Regions from separate parts of the Streptomyces sp. NPDC101110 genome, predicted to be linked through region 2. Evidence: riboswitches for the same ligand, from Rfam matches in the RefSeq annotation. Region 2 holds a riboswitch; each other region holds the start of a gene.
What was found. A riboswitch is a leader RNA that binds a small molecule or an ion and turns the genes downstream of it on or off. The one in region 2 is predicted to bind cobalamin.
Positions count from the first base shown of each region.

Region 1: it holds a riboswitch for cobalamin, as region 2 does, so the genes downstream of both, ACIQU3_RS23330 (cobalamin biosynthesis protein) here and ACIQU3_RS22730 (energy-coupling factor ABC transporter permease) in region 2, are expected to answer to the same signal.
Region 3: it holds a riboswitch for cobalamin, as region 2 does, so the genes downstream of both, ACIQU3_RS24885 (ABC transporter substrate-binding protein) here and ACIQU3_RS22730 (energy-coupling factor ABC transporter permease) in region 2, are expected to answer to the same signal.

Region 1 covers NZ_JBIVZM010000010.1:54,653-60,908, reverse strand. Annotated here, with positions in the region: gene ACIQU3_RS23335 (cobyric acid synthase) at 1-1,500, opposite strand, end outside; gene ACIQU3_RS23330 (cobalamin biosynthesis protein) at 1,502-2,509, opposite strand; cobalamin riboswitch at 2,610-2,743, opposite strand; gene ACIQU3_RS23325 (hypothetical protein) at 2,883-3,104, opposite strand; gene ACIQU3_RS23320 (anion permease) at 3,133-4,392, opposite strand; gene ACIQU3_RS23315 (class II aldolase/adducin family protein) at 4,690-5,421, shown strand; gene ACIQU3_RS23310 (alpha/beta hydrolase family protein) at 5,502-6,256, shown strand, end outside.
Region 2 covers NZ_JBIVZM010000009.1:262,831-269,086, forward strand. Annotated here, with positions in the region: gene ACIQU3_RS22710 (maleylpyruvate isomerase N-terminal domain-containing protein) at 1-345, opposite strand, end outside; gene ACIQU3_RS22715 (energy-coupling factor ABC transporter ATP-binding protein) at 594-1,448, opposite strand; gene cbiQ (cobalt ECF transporter T component CbiQ) at 1,445-2,194, opposite strand; gene ACIQU3_RS22725 (energy-coupling factor ABC transporter substrate-binding protein) at 2,201-2,569, opposite strand; gene ACIQU3_RS22730 (energy-coupling factor ABC transporter permease) at 2,566-3,279, opposite strand; cobalamin riboswitch at 3,309-3,494, opposite strand; gene ACIQU3_RS22735 (serine/threonine-protein kinase) at 3,622-5,079, opposite strand; gene ACIQU3_RS22740 (MDR family MFS transporter) at 5,311-6,256, opposite strand, start outside.
Region 3 covers NZ_JBIVZM010000011.1:68,752-75,007, reverse strand. Annotated here, with positions in the region: gene ACIQU3_RS24905 (SixA phosphatase family protein) at 125-667, opposite strand; gene ACIQU3_RS24900 (hypothetical protein) at 664-1,380, opposite strand; gene ACIQU3_RS24895 (ABC transporter ATP-binding protein) at 1,573-2,448, opposite strand; gene ACIQU3_RS24890 (FecCD family ABC transporter permease) at 2,445-3,497, opposite strand; gene ACIQU3_RS24885 (ABC transporter substrate-binding protein) at 3,494-4,510, opposite strand; cobalamin riboswitch at 4,579-4,769, opposite strand; gene ACIQU3_RS24880 (CoA-binding protein) at 4,853-5,281, shown strand; gene ACIQU3_RS24875 (4-hydroxybenzoate 3-monooxygenase) at 5,434-6,256, shown strand, end outside.

The sequences.
Region 1 (6,256 bases), on a different contig from region 2:
TGCTCCCGGTGGAATGAAGGGCAGTCCTTGCGGCGCGCCGGACTCGATGAGCCGCCACAGCGCGTCGGTGTCCGCGTGCTGTTCGATCAGGTCGCCGAGCCGGTCGAGCTGCTCCTCGCGCAGCGCGGCGAACGAGGTGTCCGGCGCGGGCACGAAGCGGCGGCCCGCGGCGGCCGCCACCTCGCGCAGAAAGGCCCGCCGGAAGCCGTCCGACTCCAGCGAGCCGTGCCAGTGCGTGCCCCAGGTCTGGCCGACCCGGCAGCCGTCCAGGAAGGGGACTCCTCCGGTGACGTCGGCGACGCCGTGGTGGATCTCGTAACCCTCGACGTGTTCCCCGAGGGCTTCGCCGGCCGGCCGGGTGAGGGTCTTCTCGCGGGCGAACCGCACCCGCACGGGCAGGATCCCGAGCCCGTCGACGTGTCCCTGGCGGCTCTCCACGTCGTCCTCGATGTGCTCGCCGAGGATCTGGAAGCCGCCGCAGATGCCGAGCACGGGCCGCTGTTCGGCGGCCCTGCGGACCAGGGCGTCGGCGAGCCCGCGTTCCCGCAGCCACTCCAGCGCCCGGACCGTCCCGCGGGTGCCGGGCACGATGACGAGGTCGGCGTCGGACAGTTCCTCCGGCCGGTCCACGAACCGCACCACGACACCCGGTTCGGCGGCCAGCGCGTCCACGTCGGTGAAGTTGGACATCAGCGGCACGGCGCAGACCGCGACGCGCAACACGTCCTGCCCGACGGGCGGGGCGACGACGGACTCCCGCACCGCTCCCCGCAGGGAGACGCGCAGTCCGTCCTCCTCGTCGATCCCGAGCCCGTGCCGGAACGGCAGCACGCCGTACGTCTTCCGCCCGGTGAGCCCGTGCAGCATGTCCAGGCCCGGCTCCAGCAGGGAGACGTCCCCGCGGAACTTGTTGACGAGGAACCCGGCGACACACGCCTGGTCCTCGGGCGACAGCAGCGCCACCGTCCCGAAGAACGAGGCGAACACCCCGCCCCGGTCGATGTCGCCGACGACGAGCACGGGCAGCCCGGCGTTCCGGGCGATGCCCATGTTCACGATGTCCGTCCGCCGCAGATTGATCTCGGCGGGAGAACCGGCCCCCTCACAGATCACCGCGTCATACGTGCCCCGCAACTGCTCCAGACAGTCCAGCACCGTCCCGAGCAGCCGCTGCTGCCGGCCGCCGTGGTAGCCGCGCGCGCTCATCTCTCCGACCGGCTTGCCCAGCAGTACGACCTGACTGCTCTGCTCGCTGCCGGGCTTGAGCAGCACCGGGTTCATCAGCGCGGTCGGCTCGACGCGGCAGGCCTGCGCCTGCATGGCCTGTGCCCGCCCGATCTCGGCCCCCTCCGTCGTCACGAAGGAGTTCAGGGACATGTTCTGCGCCTTGAAGGGCGCGACCTTGACGCCTCGGCGCACCAGCCACCGGCAGATCCCGGCGGTCACGACGCTCTTGCCGGCGTCGGAGGTGGTACCGGCGACGAGAAGCCCACCGCTCATGTCATTTCCCCCTCTTCAGCGACCGCGCGCCCTTGAGCGACGGCGCACTCCCGAGCGAGTGCGCGCTCCTGAACAACCGCGCACTCGTCAGCAACCGCGCGCCCGCGCACACCCCGAACGCGAGCCACGTCACGCGCTTCGACAGCCGCACGGCCCGTTCGACGTCCTGCGTGCCGACCGCACGCCCCTGCGTGTTCAGCACGGGCCGGTGCTCCACCCGCCCGCCGTACGAGAGCGTCCCGCCGAGCCGCACCCCGAGCGCCCCCGCGAACGAGGCTTCCACGGGTCCGGCGTTGGGACTCGGATGTTTTGCCGCATCGGCCCGCCAGGCCCGCACGGCGCCCCGCGGATCCGGTCCGGCCAGGGCGGCGAGCACGGCGGTCAGCCGCGCTCCCGGCCACCCCGCGAGGTCGTCCAGCCGCGCGGAGGCCCACCCGTAGCGGCGGTACCGGGCCGACTTGTGCCCGACCATCGCGTCCAGGGTGTTGACGGCCCGGAAGCCCAGCAGCCCCGGCACCCCACCGACGGCGCCCCACACCAGCGCCCCCACCACCGCGTCGGAGGTGTTCTCGGCGACGGACTCGACCACGGCCCGGGCCATGCCGTCGGCGTCGAGAGCCTGCGGATCCCGGCCGCACAGGTGCGGCAGCCGGGCCCGGGCCGCCTCGATGTCCCCGGACTCCAGGGCCTGCCCGATGGCCCGTGCTTCCCGGGCGAGTGATGTCCCCCCGACGACGGCCCAGGTGGCGGCACCGGTCAGCGCTACGGAGGCGACGGAGGAGGTGCGCACGGCACGTGCGGCGACGGACCCGAGGGCGGCGGCCCCTCCGGCACACACTGCGGTGTGCAGCGCGCCCCACCCGCGGTGGTCCCGCCACAGCACCCGTTCCACGGCACCCGCGGCCCGCCCGAACGCGGCGACCGGATGCCCCCGGCGAGGATCACCGAGCAGCAGGTCACCGATCAGACCGGCGGCGGCGCCGTACGCGAAGACGCGACTGGCACCCATGGGCTCAGCCGGCCAGGAGGGCGGGCAGGGGTGGGGTGGTGAACCTCGATCGGCAGCCGCGCATGGCGATATGTGTCCTCACTCAGGGTGTCCACGCCCTGGTTCGACGAGATCGGCGGTGAGAGTTCCTGGCTCCCGGGGATTGCTACCCCGGTGACAGTGGCGGGACCGCGCCGGACTTTCACCGGCTTCCTCTCCTGCCGCCGTACTGGCCCCGGCAGTCCACCACGGCCGGGAACGGCCGTCAACTTGCCGTTGACCTGCGAGGGGAGAGTGTGGAGAACCCCACATCCCCCCTGCCCCACACGACGACCGGGCGGCACGGGACCTCAAGTCCCGTGCCGCCCGGCGGACACGATGTGCGCTGCGGTGCTCAGGCCACGATCAGATAGATCCCGTACCCGACGGCCGCCGCACACGCCGCGAAACACGCGTACGCGCCGGTGACCGCGAGGCTCGCGGACCCGCCCTCCGCCACCGCCCGCTCGCGGCGCGAGAGACCGGTGATGCCGAGGGTGAACAGTCCGACGAGGGCCACGGTGACCACGAGGCTGACGCCGAAGACGGAGCCGAGGGCCGCCCAGTCGATCTTCATATCGGAAACTCTTCCTTGTAACCGGGGGTCAGACCGTGGTGGTCGTGGTCGGCGTGCGCTCGGCGGTGGCCTGCGACGGGAACGCGGGGACCGGGTCCTCGGACGCCGTGGCCGATCCGCTCGCCGGGGGCGGCGTCACCGCGGCGATCGCCGTGGTGATCACGCCCGCGGGCTCCTCGGTCTCGATGCCGGTGTCGTTGACGTTGGTGTGGTCTACCACCTCGCGCCGCGACAGCTTCCAGATCGCCGCACTGGAGGCGACGAGGAAGACGGCCACCACGGCGGTGCCCCAGCTGCCGAAGCCGGTGACGTGCTCGGCGAGAGCGCCCACCAGGGCCGCCGCCGGCAGCGTCAGACCCCACGCGACGAACATCCGCGTCGCGGTGGACCAGCGGACCACGCCGCCCTTGCGGCCGAGACCGGCACCCATCACCGAACCGGACACGGAGTGCGTCGTGGAGAGGGAGAAACCGAGGTGCGAGGAGGCCAGGATGACCGTGGCCGCGGAGGTCTGGGCGGCGAACCCCTGCTGCGGCTGGAGGTCGGTCAGCCCCTTGCCCATGGTGCGGATGATGCGCCAGCCGCCCAGGTAGGTGCCGAGCGCGATGGCGAGACCCGCCGAGAGGATGACCCACATGGGCGGGTCCGAGTCGGGCGCCACGGCGCCACCGGCGACCAGGGCCAGGGTGATGACACCCATGGTCTTCTGCGCGTCGTTGGTGCCGTGGGCCAGGGAGACCAGGCCCGCGGAGGCGATCTGGCCGGCCCGGTAACCCTTCTTGGACGCCTTGCCGTCGGCCTTGCTGCCGAGGGAGTAGGTCAGCCGCGTGGCGAGCATCGCCGCGATGCCCGCGACCAGCGGGGCGGCGATCGCCGGGATCAGCACCTTGGTGACCAGCACGTCCCCGTGCACCGCGCCGACGCCCGCCGAGGCGATCGTGGCACCGATCAGACCGCCCATGAGGGCGTGGGAGGAGCTGGAGGGCAGACCGACGAGCCAGGTCAGCAGGTTCCAGAGGATCGCGCCGACCAGGGCGGCGAAGATGACCTCGGGACGGATGCCGGCCTCGTCGACGAGGCCCTTGGAGATCGTGTTGGCGACTTCGACCGACAGGAAGGCGCCGACCAGGTTGAGGACCGCGGACATGGCCACCGCAACCTTGGGCTTCATGGCGCCCGTGGAAATGGTCGTGGCCATCGCATTCGCGGTGTCGTGGAAACCGTTCGTGAAATCGAACGCGAGTGCGGTTACCACCACAATCGCGAGGATCAGCGAGAAGCTTTCCATTTACCCAGGCAATCGTTCGAGGTTGTTGGCTCGATGAACGTAGGGAACCTGAGTGAACGGAAGATGAACTGGGAGGGGCGCAGGGGTGACCGCAACAGGGGGTCGGCGTTCCGCCCCGACACGGCCGCCCGGCTCCCAGCCCGCCGGGCACCACGGGCGTTCCGTTTCACCCGGACGAGTGGCCCTTCGGGCGGATCCCGGTCACCCGGCAGGGTGCCGCCGCGGTTGTGTACGAAGCACGCCCCCGAAGTCCCCCGCCCCGCAGCGCTCCGGGGCCCCGCCTGGCAGGATCGCGGCATGGCTGAGCGGCGGGGCGACGAGCGGGGCACGGCGGACGTGCCGGGGGACGAGGCGGGTGCGGGGGAGCCGCACCGCAGGACAGCGCGCCCGGAGGAGGCACGCGCCTGGGACGACCTCGTCGCGACGGCCCGCCGGACGGTGTCGGAGGGGCTCGTCGTCGGCACGTCCGGCAACGTCTCGGTCCGCGTCGGGGACACCGTCCTGGTCACCCCGTCGGGCGTTCCCTACGACCTGCTGAGGCCCGAGGACGTGACGGGCGTCGGCCTGGACGGCCGGCAGGTCCTCGGCACGCTCGTCCCGACCAGCGAGCTGCCCATGCATCTCGCCGTCTACCGCACGACCGGCGCCCTGGCCGTCGTCCACACCCACGCCGTGCACGCCACGGCGGTCTCGACGCTCGTGACCGAGCTGCCGCTGATCCACTACATGGCCGCCGCGCTCGGCGGCCCCGTCCGCGTCGCCCCCTACGCCACCTACGGCAGCGACGAGTTGGCCGAGAACATGCTCCACGCCCTCACCGGCCGTTCCGGCTGCCTGCTCCAGAACCACGGCACCCTCACCCACGGCACCACCCTCGCCCAGGCGTACGACCGCACCGCCCAGCTGGAGTGGATGTGCCGTCTGTGGCTCACCGCCTCCTCGGTGCCCGGCCTGACCCCGAGCCTGCTGTCCGGCGAGCAGCTGACGGAGGTGGCGGAGCGCCTGCGCGGCTACGGCCAGCGCGGCTGAGCCGCCCCACGCCGCGCCGGCGCCACCCCGCCGCTCCCTCCCACTGGTCGCCCGGCCGATCCGCCGGGACACTTGAAGGCGTGCGCACTGTCAAAGCGACGGCCGCTGCCGTCACCGCCGTGATCGGGGCCGGTGCCGCCGCGGTGGCCGCCGGCCGGCTCGCCAGCGACGCCGCGCTCAAGGCACCCCCCGGCAGGCCCCTGCCCACCGAGCCCCGGCTCACCGTGCACGGCACCGCCCCCGGGCAGATCAGCCTCACCCGGGACCTCGCCGCCCTGCGCCCCGGCCGCTACGGCCTCTCCGGCGACGGCTCCCACGCCGTCGTCGGCCCCGTCCTGACCGGCGTCCGGCACCCCGCCGACACCGTCGTGCGCCGCCTGGAGAGCGTCACCCACGGCACGCTGGAATCCGGCGACAAGGTCTGGCTCACGCCGAACGTGTACGTCGGCAACCCCGGCACCGCCCTCGGACTCGAACACGCCGACGTCGACGTCCCCGGCGAACTCGGCTCCCTGCCCGCGTGGTTCGTACCGGGCAAGCGGGACACCTGGGTGATCGCCGTGCACGGTCTGGGCACCACCCGGGAACTCGCCATGAACGTCATGGGGTTCCTGCACCGCAGCCACGTCCCGGTGCTCGCCCTCGCCTACCGCGGCGACCTGGGCGCACCGCGCTCGCCCGACGGGCTGAACCACCTCGGCGAGACCGAGTGGCGCGACCTCGACGCGGCGATCCGCTACGCCGTGCGCTACGGCGCACGGCAGGTCGTCCTGCACGGCTGGTCCACCGGCGCCACCATGGCCCTGCGCGCCGCCGCGCACTCGGGGCTGCGCGA
Region 2 (6,256 bases):
GAGCAGGGCCGCGCGCCCGGCGGCGGAGCCGACGTCGTCCAGGTGGAACTTCAGCAGGCCCGGGTCCTCGTACGCGGCGGCGAGCCGGACGGTCAGCGCGTCGAGCGGGTCGTCACCGGTCGGCGGAGTGTCCGAGACGTCCCAGTACGTCAGCGCGTCACGGGTCGGTTCCCGGTCCGAGGGGGTGGCCAGGGTGATCAGGACGTCCTGCGCGTCGATGACCAGATGGCACACCAGGTCCCGCACCAGCCATCCCGTACAGCCGCTGGGCCGCCCGAAGTCCTCGTCGGAGAGACCGGCCACCACCGTGCGCAACGCCGTCCAGGTGCGGGAGAAGAGATCCACCCCGGCAACGTAGAGCCCTGCGGCGACACCGCACAAGCGCGTTTCGGCCGACAGCGCTGACCGCCGCGTGGCACACGGTCTCGGGCGTCCCCGGCGGTGCTCGCCGCCGCGTGGCACGTGATCTCCGGGAGTCCCCGGCGGTGCTCACCGCCGCGTGCTCTCACCTTCCGGACGCCCCCGGCTGCCCCGGACGCCGCGTGGCTCGCGCCTTCGGGCGTCCTGAGGCGTGCTCGACCGCCGCGTTCCTCTCATGCTCCCGGCGCCCCCAGCCGCCCTCCCACGAGCGCGGCGAGCTCGTCCGGTGTCCGCGGGCCCGGCTCCGCTTCGGTCAGCAGCCCCTGGGCGCGCAGAAGTCCCGCCGCGGCCGCGCCCCACGGCAGACGCAGTCCGGCATCCCGGAGGAGATCCGTACGGGCCAGTGCCGTGGCCGCGGGCCCGGTGCGGACACCGGACGGGGTGAGCAGCGCCGCGTCGTCCGCCCAGCTCAGAGCGAGGTCGACGTCGTGGGTGGCCATCACCACCGTGGTGCCGGCGGCCCGGAGCCCGTCAAGGGTGGTGAGCAGCCGCTCCTGGCCTTCGGGGTCGAGGCCGGCCGTCGGCTCGTCCAGGACGAGGACGCGCGGCCGCATGGCGACCGCGCCGGCGATGGCGGTCCGTTTGCGCTGTCCGTAGGAGAGCAGATGCGTCGGCCGGTCGGCCAGGGCCGTGATGTCCAGGGCGGCCAGCGCCTCCGCCACCCGCGCCCGGACCTGTGTGTCGTCCAGGCCGAGGTTCAGCGGCCCGAACGACACGTCCTGCTCGACGGAGGCCGCGAACAACTGGTCGTCCGGGTCCTGCACGACCAGCTGCACGGTCGTCCGCAGCCGGGTCAGCCCCTTGCGGTCGTACGCCACCGGCCGCCCCTCGACCGTCAGGCTCCCCTCGTGCGGTTTCAGGCCGCCGCTCAGCAGCCGCATCAGCGTGGTCTTGCCGCTGCCGTTGCGGCCGAGCAGCGCGAGGGCACGGCCCTCGCGGATCTCGAAGTCGAGGCCGCTGAGCACGGCCGGGCCGTCCTCGTAGGCGAAGGACGCGCCCCGCAGGGCGACGAGGGCGGGCTCGCTCATGTCAGCGGCCTTTCCAGTACGAGGGTGAGGACGGCCAGCGCCGCGAGCAGCGCGCAACTGGCCGCCGTGAAGCGGACGGAGACCCGGGCCTCGGGCACCAGGACCCGCAGGGTGCCGTCGTAGCCGCGCCCGGCGAGCCCGGCCTGGAGCCGGGTGGCCCGGTCGAAGGCCCGGACGAACGCGGTGGCGCCGAGCCCGGCCAGGGACCGCCACTCCGCGGCCCGGCTGGTGTGCCCGAGCCGGGCCGCCTGGGCCTCCCGGATGCGGCGCACGGAGTCCAGCAGCAGAAAACTCATCCGGTACGTCACGAGCGCGACGTCGACGACCGGGGCGGGCACCCCGGCCCGGACCAGCCGGGGCAGCAGGTCGGACATGGGCGTGGTGAAGGCGAACAGCAGCACGCCCAGGGAGGCCGCCGAGGTCCGCAGCAGCAACTCCCCGGCCCGGACCGGCCCGTCGGCGGCGAAGGCGACGAATCCTCCCGGCCCGCCCACCTGGACGAGCAGCGTGAGCGCGCCCGTCACGCAGAACCCCAGCGGTACCCGGTAGGCCCGCCACAGCCGCCGCCCGGGCACACCGGCCGGACCCAGCAGCACCACCAGGGCCGTCAGGAGCACCAGGGCCGCGCCAGGCCAGGGCGGCAGGGAGATCGCGAGTACGGTGAGGCCGAGCCCGAGCACGGCCTTGTCCACGGGATGGCGGCGGCGCCAGCGACTGCCGTGCGCCGCCGCGTCGATCGGCAGCACCCGGGCTCAGTCCCGTCCCTCGGTGGACTTCCCGGCGGTACCGGACAGCGCGTCGTCGGAGTCCCGTTCCCGTGCCCGCTGCTCGCCCTGCCTGCGGCCCCGGCGCAGGCCGAAGTAGTAGGCGAGGACACCGGCGCCGAGAGCAGCTTGGAGGGAGAACAGCGCCGACTCGATCTCGCCGGACGGCGGCTCGTACAGCGGCGAGAACCACGGCTCGTAGTCCGGCTTCAGCTCGGTGATCGCCGTCTCGGCCTCGCCGTCGGCGCCCGTGAACGGCTCCTTCTTGTGGTCGCCGAGCCCGAGTGCCAGGGGCAGCACCGCGAGCGCGGCCACGGCGAGCAGCAGGATCAGGTTGATCTTCGTGTTCTTCTTCATCGGGCCGCCGCCTCGGTCTCGGTCTCGGTCCCGGTCCGCGCCTGCTTCCTGGCGACGAGCACGCCCAGCCGGGTCAGTTCACCCTTGCTGGACTGCACCAGCAGCCGCATCACGAGCACGGTCAGCAGGCCCTCGCTCACCGCGAGCGGGATCTGGGTGACGGCGAAGATGGAGCCGAACTTGCCGAGCGCGCCCAGGAATCCGCTGCCCGGGTCGGGGAACGCGAGCGCCAGCTGCACGCTGGTGACGCAGTAGGTGGACAGGTCGGCGACGAACGCGGCGAAGAACACCGCCACCATCAGCGGCGCGTTGGAACGCCGCAGCAGCTTGTACACGGCGTACCCGGCCCAGGGCCCGACGATCGCCATGGAGAAGACGTTGGCGCCGAGCGTGGTCAGGCCACCGTGCGCGAGCAGCAGCGCCTGGAAGAGCAGGGTGATGGTGCCCAGCACGGCCATGATGGGCGGCCGGAACAGGATGGCGCCCAGACCCGTGCCGGTGGGGTGCGAGCAACTGCCCGTGACGGAAGGGAGTTTGAGCGCGGACAGGACGAACGTGAAGGCGCCGGACGCACCGAGGAGCAGCGTGCTCTCGGGGTGCTCGCGTACTTCACGGGTGAGCGACCGGACCCCGTGGACGACGAACGGCGCCGACGCGACGCCCCAGGCGACCGCGTGCGCCGGAGGAAGGAAACCCTCGGCAATGTGCATGGCTCAGCAGACCCTCTCCAGCACCTCGTGGATGGTTGACGCGCCTTGGCCGGTCTCCTGGCTGACGGGTACCACCGCCCGGACTCCGCCTTCCCGGGTCACGAGGACCCAGTGGCTGCCCGTGAGGGCTGGAGCCGGACTTCCCGATTCACAGTGGCGAGGGCCGCACCGGCATCACACCGGATTTCCCGTTCACCAAGGCGTGGTGACAATAAGGCCGGGATAAGGGCGATGACAAGCCACCCAAGGGGCGCGCGAGGGGGCGCCCGTTCGCACACCGGCGCATCTCACGGCCGATCGAGGCGCACCGGGCAGGGCTCCGCCGCATGCCCTCGGGCGGCGTCAGCCGTCGTCTCCGCCGTCGTCGCTCTCCCCCTCTTCCCCGCCGTTGCGCGGCTTCTCCGGCTTCGGCTGCGCCGGCCCGCCGCCCTCCTCCTGTGTCGGAGCCGCCGCACTCGGCGCGGGCGCGGCAGGAGTCGGCGCAGAGAGCGAAGCGGACGGAGTGACATCGGCCACGGTGCCGGTGGCCGGGGTGTCGGCTGCCCCCGGCCCGCCCGCCGGGTCGGCCTGCTGATCGGCCTGCTGATCGGCCTGTTGGCCGGGGGAGCCGGGCGCGGCGGTGCCTTCGGGCACCGTGGCGGCCGGGCTGCTCGCCGTCGGGGAGGCGTCGGGCTCCGTGCCCTCCGTGGTCGTGTCGGGCGAGAACCAGCGCATGCCGAGGAGCATCGCCGCGAGGAAGAGGACCGCGGCGGCGGCCGTCGCGACCGCCGTGGACCGGTTGCCGGCACCGCCGCGCCCGCGCGTGCGGCCCGAACGCCCCGTCCGGGCGGCCCGGGCCGCGGTGCGGTGACCCGTGGTCGCGGGCAGCGCGTACGTGGTCGGACTGCCGGTCTCGGCGGCGGCGTACGGGTCCGGCCCTGCGGGCTTCGCCGTGGACGTGGTCGTGGGCCGCGGCGGTGGGGAGACCTCCGGCAGCGGCTCGGGCAGGCCTCGCCAGGCTCCCCCGGCGAACCACTCGGCGGCCTGCTGGGCGGTGGGCCGTTCCTCGGGCTGCTTGGCGAGCAGTCCGAGGAGATAGTTCTCGAACGCCGGCGGAAGCCCGGCGACCCCCAGCTCGCGGGGCGGCACGGGAGCCGAGTCGAGGTGCTGGTGGAGCAGGGCGACGGCGGTGTCGGCCTCGAACGGCGGGCGTCCGCTGAGGAGCTGGTAGAGCACGCAGCCCAGGGAGTACATGTCGGACGCCGGCCCCGCGGGCTTGCCCAGGGCCCGCTCGGGCGCTAGGTAGAGGCCGGTGCCGATGATCTGCCCGGTGGCGGTGAGCGCGGCGCCGGGGTCGTCGAGGAACCGCGCGATGCCGAAGTCACCGATCTTCAGCGTGCCGGCCGCGTCCAGCAGCAGGTTGGCGGGTTTGACGTCCCGGTGCACGATGCCCTGCGCGTGCGCGGCGGCGAGCCCCGCGGACGCCTGCGCGGCGAGACGGGCCACCCGCTCGGCGGGCAGCGCGCCGGAACCGGCCAGCACCCCGGCGAGGCTGTCGCCCTCGACCAGTTCCATCACCAGGTACAGCCGGTTGTCGTACTCGCCGAAGTCCAGGACACCCACGACGTTGGGGTGGTTGAGACGTCCGGCGGTCTGAGCCTCCAGACGGAACCGGGAGGTCGCCGTGGGGTCGGTGTCCTGGGGCAGCAGCAGCTTGAGGGCCACCGCTCTGGCGAGCGTGGTGTCGTAGGCACGCCAGACCTCTCCCATTCCACCGCGCCCGATCTCAACATCCAGCCGGTAGCGGCCCGCTAGCAGCACTCGTCCTCGTCTCATGCGTATGGGAAGGTCATAGCCGCAGGCCGAACTCCCCGCTTCCGCACCGGGATTGGTGGGGGGCGCCGCAGCCGACCCAGGATACTGGCGCGGCGTGACCACCGAGTTCCGCGGCGGTGTCCCCGGAGGGTGCCGGAAGGGAATTCCGGTGCCGGTCGAGTCGCCCGCCGGGGTGACCCACGGCGTGCCCGGTCGCCGCCGGGGACCGGAGCCGTGTCAGGCCGAGGCGTCCGCGCCCTTTCCGCGGCGCGGCAACAGCGCCACCGCCAGGGCCGGTACGGCCGCGAGGACCAGCCACGGCAGGGCGGCGGGCAGGCCCGTGTCGAGCAGGAGACCGGTGGCCGCGCTCCCGGCCAGGACGATCAGCCCGGAGACGGACGACAGAGCACCGGTGTAGAGCCCGAGCCGGCCCTCCTCGGCGAGGTCGGGCACCCACGCCCGGGCGGCGGGCACGACGAGCATCTGCCCGACGGTGAGCAAGATCACGAAGCCCGCGGCCGGGAGCAGCCCGGCGGTGCCCGTCCAGCCGGCGGGCCGCGCCGCGGCCACCACCGCGAAGCCCGAGGCGATCAGCCACAGCCCCGCCGCCATGGAGCGGCGCAGGTCCAACCGGTCGCCCGCCCAGCGGGTCACCGGCAGCTGGGTGAACACCACCAGCACCGACGACAGCGCGAAGAGCCAGGACAGCGGCGCCTGGGAGCCCGCCGCGCGCTGCACCTCGTCCGGCAGCGCCAGGTACAGCTGGTTGTAGGCGAGCAGATAGGTGCCGTACGCGCAGCACAGGGCGAGGAAGCGGCGGTCGCGCAGCAGGACGCGGACCCCGCCCCGCTCCCGGACGCGGATCCGGCCCGGTATGTGCTGCGGCATCAGCCACAGGTGCCCGGCCAGGACGAGCACGAAGACTCCGGCACCGGCCAGGCACGCGGTGCGGAAGTCGACGGCGAGCAGCAGCGCGCCGAGCAACGGCCCCACGAACGCCCCTGCCTGTCCCGCCACACTGAACAGGGCGAGGACCCGGGTGCGTGAGCCGTGCCCCTCCTCCTCCCACACGACCGCCTGGCGGGCCACCTCGGACTCCACGGCGGGTGAGAAGAGCGCGGCGGCGAAACCGATCACCAGCACCGCGCCGATCACGGTGTGGCCCGTCCGGGCGAAGCCGAGC
Region 3 (6,256 bases), on a different contig from region 2:
CTCCTCCTGGATCGGCAAGGCCGTTCGACGCAGACGCCATTCCCGCCGCGGGCACGGTCGCTGCGCGAGCCGGGCACACATCACCAGAAAGGCCGCATGCAGAAGCCCGGCCCCAGGACCCGGGCTAGTGCTTCGGACCCCGGGGCACCGTCACGGACGTGAGCAGTGCGGTGCCGGGGGCGAGGGTCCGCCAGTTCGTGCCGCGCCAGGACAGCACGGCGATCGCGGAGGTGGGGAATTTCGTGCGGACCTGCTCCAGGGTGTCGTCGAGGCCGTCCCGGGCGAGGGCCAGGACGAGTTCCTCCAGGCCGGGGTTGTGCCCGATCAGCAGCAGCGTCTCCACTTCGGCCGGTGCCTCGTGCACGACGGCCAGCAGACCCGACGGCCCGGCGGCGTACAGCCGCCGGTCGTGCCGGACCGGAGGGGGCGTGCCCCACTGCGCCGCGGCCAGGTCCCAGGTCAGGCGGGCGCGGACCGCGGTGGAGCACAGGGCGAGGTCCGGCAGGAGGTCGGCGTCGGCCAGGGCCCGCCCCGCCGCGGGGGCGTCCCTCCGGCCGCGTGGGGCGAGGGGGCGCTCGTGGTCGGCGACGTCCAGGGGCCAGGCGGACTTGGCGTGCCGCAGCAGGACCAGGCGGCGCAGCGGGCCGGCTCCGGCGCGTTCGATCATGACGGGGATCCCAGGTCGCGGGTGAGGTCGAGGGCCAGGAGGCGGTCGGCGTAGGCGTAGGTCTCGAAGCGGGCGCCGTCCGCGAGGCCCGCTTCGGTCTCGACCTGGCGCAGGACGTCCAGTACCCGGGGCACGTCCAGGTCGTCCTCCCAGGCCTCGCGCAGCCGCTCCCGTACGGCGTCGGGAACCGGCCGCGAGGGCCGGCGCGCCCAGCGGGCCACCGCGGTGCGCCAGCGGGCGAGGGTGGCGCGGGCGTCGTCGAGTCCGGCCGTGTCCAGCCGGAGGGGCGCGCTGTGGTGCCGGGTGAGCAGGGCCAGGCGCAGGACGGCGGGGTCGGAGGGGTCCGGCGGGCCGGGTTCGACGGGCGCGACGGCGATCCGCACCCCGTCGGGTGCCACCCCGCCCTCGGCGGCGACGTGGACCACCTGGGACTCGCCCAGGCCGGCACCGACGTCCGGGCTGTCCTCGAAGGGGCGGATGCCGAGGGTCGTGGCGCCCGCGCGCAGCTCCGCCTGCCGGTTGCCGCCGGTCAGCAGGGCCCACACCGGCGTACCGCCGAGTTCCAGGGTCCGCACGAGCAGGTCTCCGACGAGCAGCACCCGCAGGTTCGTCGTGTCGGAGTCCGACGCGTGCACCTGGACGCGGGTCAGGCCCCGGCGGGCCGGGGCGGCGTCGACCGGCTCACGGGTTCGGGCGTCGATGATGCGCAGCACGAGGCGAGCGTAGGCGGGCGGACGGGCCCGCGCGGGCAGGCCCGGCCTTTTCCGGCCGCCGTGGCGCGATCGGGGACCAGCCGGGGTGCAGTGGGTGTCCTCTCCATCAGACCCACGTGCCGAGGTACCCGCCGTCGGTCTCCACTCCCTCAGGCCGACGTGCCGACGTACCCGCCGTCGGTCTCCACTCCCTCAGGCCGACGTGCCGAGGTACCGCACATGGGGCCGCCCGTCGGGCCCTTCCCGGCTGACGGCGGCCCGCACCCCGTACACCTCGGCGATGAGCTCCGCGGTGAGGACCTCGTCCGGAGTGCCTCCCGCCACGACCCGCCCCGCGTTCAGCACCAGGACGCGATCGCAGTACATCGCCGCGAGGTTGAGGTCGTGCAGGGCGACGACGGTCGTCACCGGCAGGGCCGTGACCAGGGCGAGCAGGTCGAGCTGGTGGTGGATGTCGAGGTGGTTGGTGGGTTCGTCGAGGAGGAGTTCACGGGGTTCCTGCGCGAGTGCGCGGGCGATCTGCACCCGCTGGCGTTCGCCGCCCGAGAGGGTGTGCCAGAGCCGGCCGGCCCGGTCGGCGAGGCCCGTGCGCTCCAGGGCCGCGCGCACCGCCCGTTCATCGTCGGCCGAGGCGGGCGTCCAGGCGCGGCGGTGCGGGACACGGCCCAGCCGAACGACGTCCTCCACCGTCAACTCGACCTGCGTGTCCGACTGTTGCTCGACGACTGCGAGGCGGCGCGCGACCGTGCGGCGGGGCAGGTCGGCCAGCGGGGTGCCGTCCAGGGTGATGACTCCGGAGGTCGGTGTGAGCAGCCCGGCCAGCAGCCGCAGCAGCGTGGACTTTCCGGATCCGTTGGGTCCGAGCACGCCGACCGTGGATCCGGTCTCCGGTGCGAGGTCGACACCGTCCAGAAGGAGACGCCCGTCGGCGCGGCGGCTGACCCGGTCGGCCCGCAGCCCCACCGCCGTGGCCGCCGCGCCACTCGCCGCGCCCTCCGCGCCCCTCGCCGCGCCCTCCGCGCCCCTCGCCGCGCCCTCCGCATCCACCGATGTCTCCGCGCCGCTCATCGCGCCCTCCTCGTCCGGTACAGCACCGCCACGAACGCCGGCACCCCGATCAGCGACGTCACGACACCCACCGGAACCTCCTGCGGATCGAGGACGGTACGGGCCAGGGTGTCCACCCACACCAGGAAGACCGCTCCCGCGAGGGCGGTGACCGGCAGCAGCCGCGCGTGTCCGGGACCGGTCAGGGCCCGGGCCGCGTGCGGCAGGACCAGTCCGACGAAGCCGATCGCCCCGGCCGAGCTGACCAGCGCGGCCGTGAGCAGGGCGGTGACGCACAGCAGCACCAGGCGGGTGCGGGCGACGGACACGCCGAGCGCGGCGGCGGCGTCCTGCCCGAAGGCGAAGGCGTCGAGAGTGCGGGCGTACGACAGACACACCACCAGCGCCACCGCCAGCACGGCCAGGCACACCCGGACGTCGGTCCAGCCGGCGCCGCCGAGCGAGCCGAGCAGCCAGAACAGCACGCCACGGGTGGTCTCGGCATCGGCGGAGGTCAGCACGATGAAGGAGGTGAGCGCGGAGAAGAGCTGCATGGCGGCGACGCCCGCGAGGACGACCCGGTCGGTGGTGCCGCCGAGGGTGTGGCTGAGCAGCAGCACCAGCGCGAACGACAGCAGGGCGCCGAGGAACGCCCCCGCGGACACCGGGAGGGCACCGCCGCCCACGCCGAGTACGACGACGAGCACCGCTCCGGTGGAGGCGCCCGAGGACACCCCGAGCACGAAGGGGTCGGCCAGCGGGTTGCGCAACAGCGACTGCATCACCGCCCCGCACACGGCGAGTCCGGCCCCGCACACGGCCGCGAGCAGGGTGCGCGGCAGCCGCAGCTGCCAGACGATGCCGTCCCGGATCGGCGTCAGCTCCGAGCTGCCGAGGCCGAGATGGGCGGCCACGACGGACCACACGTCCGCGACGCCGATGTCGGCGGGGCCGATGGTGATGGCCACAGCGAGGGAGACGACGAGCGCGACGGTCCCGGCGGTGCCCAGCGCGAGTCCCGCCCGGCGCCGGGGCCCGGTCCCGGCGGCCGGCAGCCCCTGGGCGGTCACTTCACCAGTCCGAACCGGCGCAGCCCTGCGGCCACCTGTTCCACACCCTCGACGGTGCGGATGGTCGGGTTCATGGCCTGCCCGCTCAGCAGCACGTACCGCTTGTGCCGGACGGCTTCCATGTTCCTGGTGACCGGGTTGGACTCCAGGAAGGCGATCTTCTTCGCGGCCGACTCGGCCGTCTGGGACTTGCGGGTCAGATCGCCGATGACGAGGACGTCGGGGTCACGGTCGGCGACCGTCTCCCAGTTGACCTGAGGCCACTCCTCGTGGGTGTCGTCGAAGACGTTCTTCGCGCCGAGGGCACGGGTGATGATGCCGGGCGCTCCGCAGCAGCCCGCCATGTAGGGCGACTCGGAGTTCGCGAACCAGTACAGGAGGGTGACGTCGGAGGCGTCGACGCCAGCCGTCGCCTTCTTCATCCGCTGCCGGAGGGATTCCACGAGTTCGTCGCCGCGCTCCCGCACACCGAAGACGGTCGCGAGGTCGTGGACTTCGCCGTAGACGGTGTCCATGCCCAGCGTCTTGTCGCGTGCGCCGTCCCCGCCGCCCGAGTTGTCCTTGCCGACGCAGTCGGACGGGGAGACGTAGGTGGGGACGCCGAGTTTCTCGAACTGCTCGCGGGTGGCGACGCCGCCCTTGCCGAGGGTGGAGACGAAGGACGCGGCGACGAAGTCGGGCTCGGTGTCAAGGACGCGTTCGAAGGACGGGTTGTCGTCGGCGATGCGCGGCACCGTCGCGTTCGCCTTCGCCAGTCCCTTCATCACGGGGTCGGTCCAGGTGGCCGTGCCCGCGAGCCGGTCGGCGAGACCGAGGGAGAGCAGGATCTCGGTGGTGCCCTGGTTCAGGGACACGGCGTGCCGCGGCGGGGCTGTGACGCGGACCTCGTGCCCGCAGTCGGTGAGCGTGACGGCGGCCTTCGCGTCGGTGGACGGGCCGCCGCCGCAGCCGGTCAGAAGCAGGGAGCCGGCCGCGAGCAGGGCGGCGGCACGGGCGGGTCGGGCGAGGGGCACGAAAACCAGTCCTCAGTCGTCGAGGGCTCGATCGCGGAGCCCGGTCGTACGGTGCTCCCCCGCCGCGCGCGGCCGCGGGGGCCGCCAGCAGGTCTTCGGACTCGGGTTCACCCGGGTCGGGGCGCCTTCCCGGACGTCCGCGAGTCGGTCCAGTGGCCGAGGCCCCGCCCGTCCCCCTCACCGCTGCGCGTCAGTTCCGGATTCGCACCGGATTCCCTGACCCACGTACATGGGTTCGACTGGCCCCGGCAAGCTATCACGGGGGTCGTCCGGGGAATCACCGCGCGCTCGCCGCCGTTGACGGGGAGAGCAGTTCGTCCACGACTTTTGAGGAGGCCGCCGGTGTACGGCGACGAGGCAACGGTCCGCAGGATCCTCACCGAGCTCGGCGACACCTGGGCCGTGGTGGGCCTGTCGTCGAACCGGCAGCGAGCGGCGTACGGCGTCGCCGCCGTCCTCCAGCGCTTCGGCAAGCGCGTCGTGCCGGTGCATCCGAAGGCGGAGACGGTGCACGGGGAGAAGGGTTACGCGAGCCTGGCGGACATCCCCTTCGACGTGGATGTCGTCGACGTGTTCGTGAACAGCGACCTCGCCGGAGCGGTCGCGGACGAGGCGGTCGCCAAGGGTGCGAAGGGCGTCTGGTTCCAGCTCGGCGTGATCGACGAGGCGGCGTACGACCGGACCCGTGCGGCGGGCCTGGAGATGGTGATGGACCGTTGCCCGGCCATCGAGATCCCACGGCTGCCTCATCACCGCGTACAGGAATCCTGAAGCGTTTCCCGGGAAACACCCGCAGCCGGTCAAGGCTCCGCGCGCTGGTGCCCGGGATTCGGCGTCCCTGTCCGGGGAGATCGAGCGGCGCATCGAGGAGGTGGCTGTCACGGAGGTCCCGGTCCACTGAGACCGGCCTCCATGATTGGCGCATGCCCCACGCCTCCCCACCTCTCGACTCCGGCGCCCCGCAACGCTTCCCAGTCGTCGTCGTGGGCGCCGGTCCGGCCGGTCTGACCGTCGGCAACATTCTGCGGGCCGCGTCCGTGGACTGCCTGGTGCTGGAGGCGGAGACTCGCGAGTTCATCGAACAGCGGCCACGCGCCGGGATCATCGAGGAATGGGCGGTACGGGGCCTGGAGAAGCGGGGCCTCGCCCGGAACCTCCTGGACCGCGCGGAACTGCACACCGCGTGCGAGTTCCGCTTCGACGGGCAGCGCTACCGGTTCCCCTACGGAGAACTGACGGGCAGCCACCACTTCGTCTATCCGCAGCCGTTGCTGGTGACGGACCTGGTGCACGAGTACGCCGACGTCCGCGGCGGCGAGATCCGCTTCGGCGTCCGGAACGTGGCGCTGCACGACATCGACAGCGACCGGCCGTCGGTGTCGTACACCTGCCCCGAGACGGGTGAACGCCGGTTCGTGCACTGCGACTTCGTCGCCGGGTGCGACGGCGCGCGCGGCGCGACGCGGGCCGCACTCCCTCCCGAGCGGGTGCAAATCGCGCGGCACGACTACGGGATCGGCTGGCTGGCCCTGCTCGCCGAGGCGCCGCCGTCCTCCGACTGTGTACTGTTCGGCTGCCACGCGCGCGGGTTCGCCGGCCAGATGCCCCGCAGCCCGGAGGTGACCTGCTATTACCTCCAGTGCCCGCCGGGCGACGACCCGGACAACTGGCCGCACGAGCGCGTCTGGTCGGAGCTCCGGCAGCGGCTGGGGGCGGCCGGCGTGCCCGCGCCGACCGAAGGGCGGC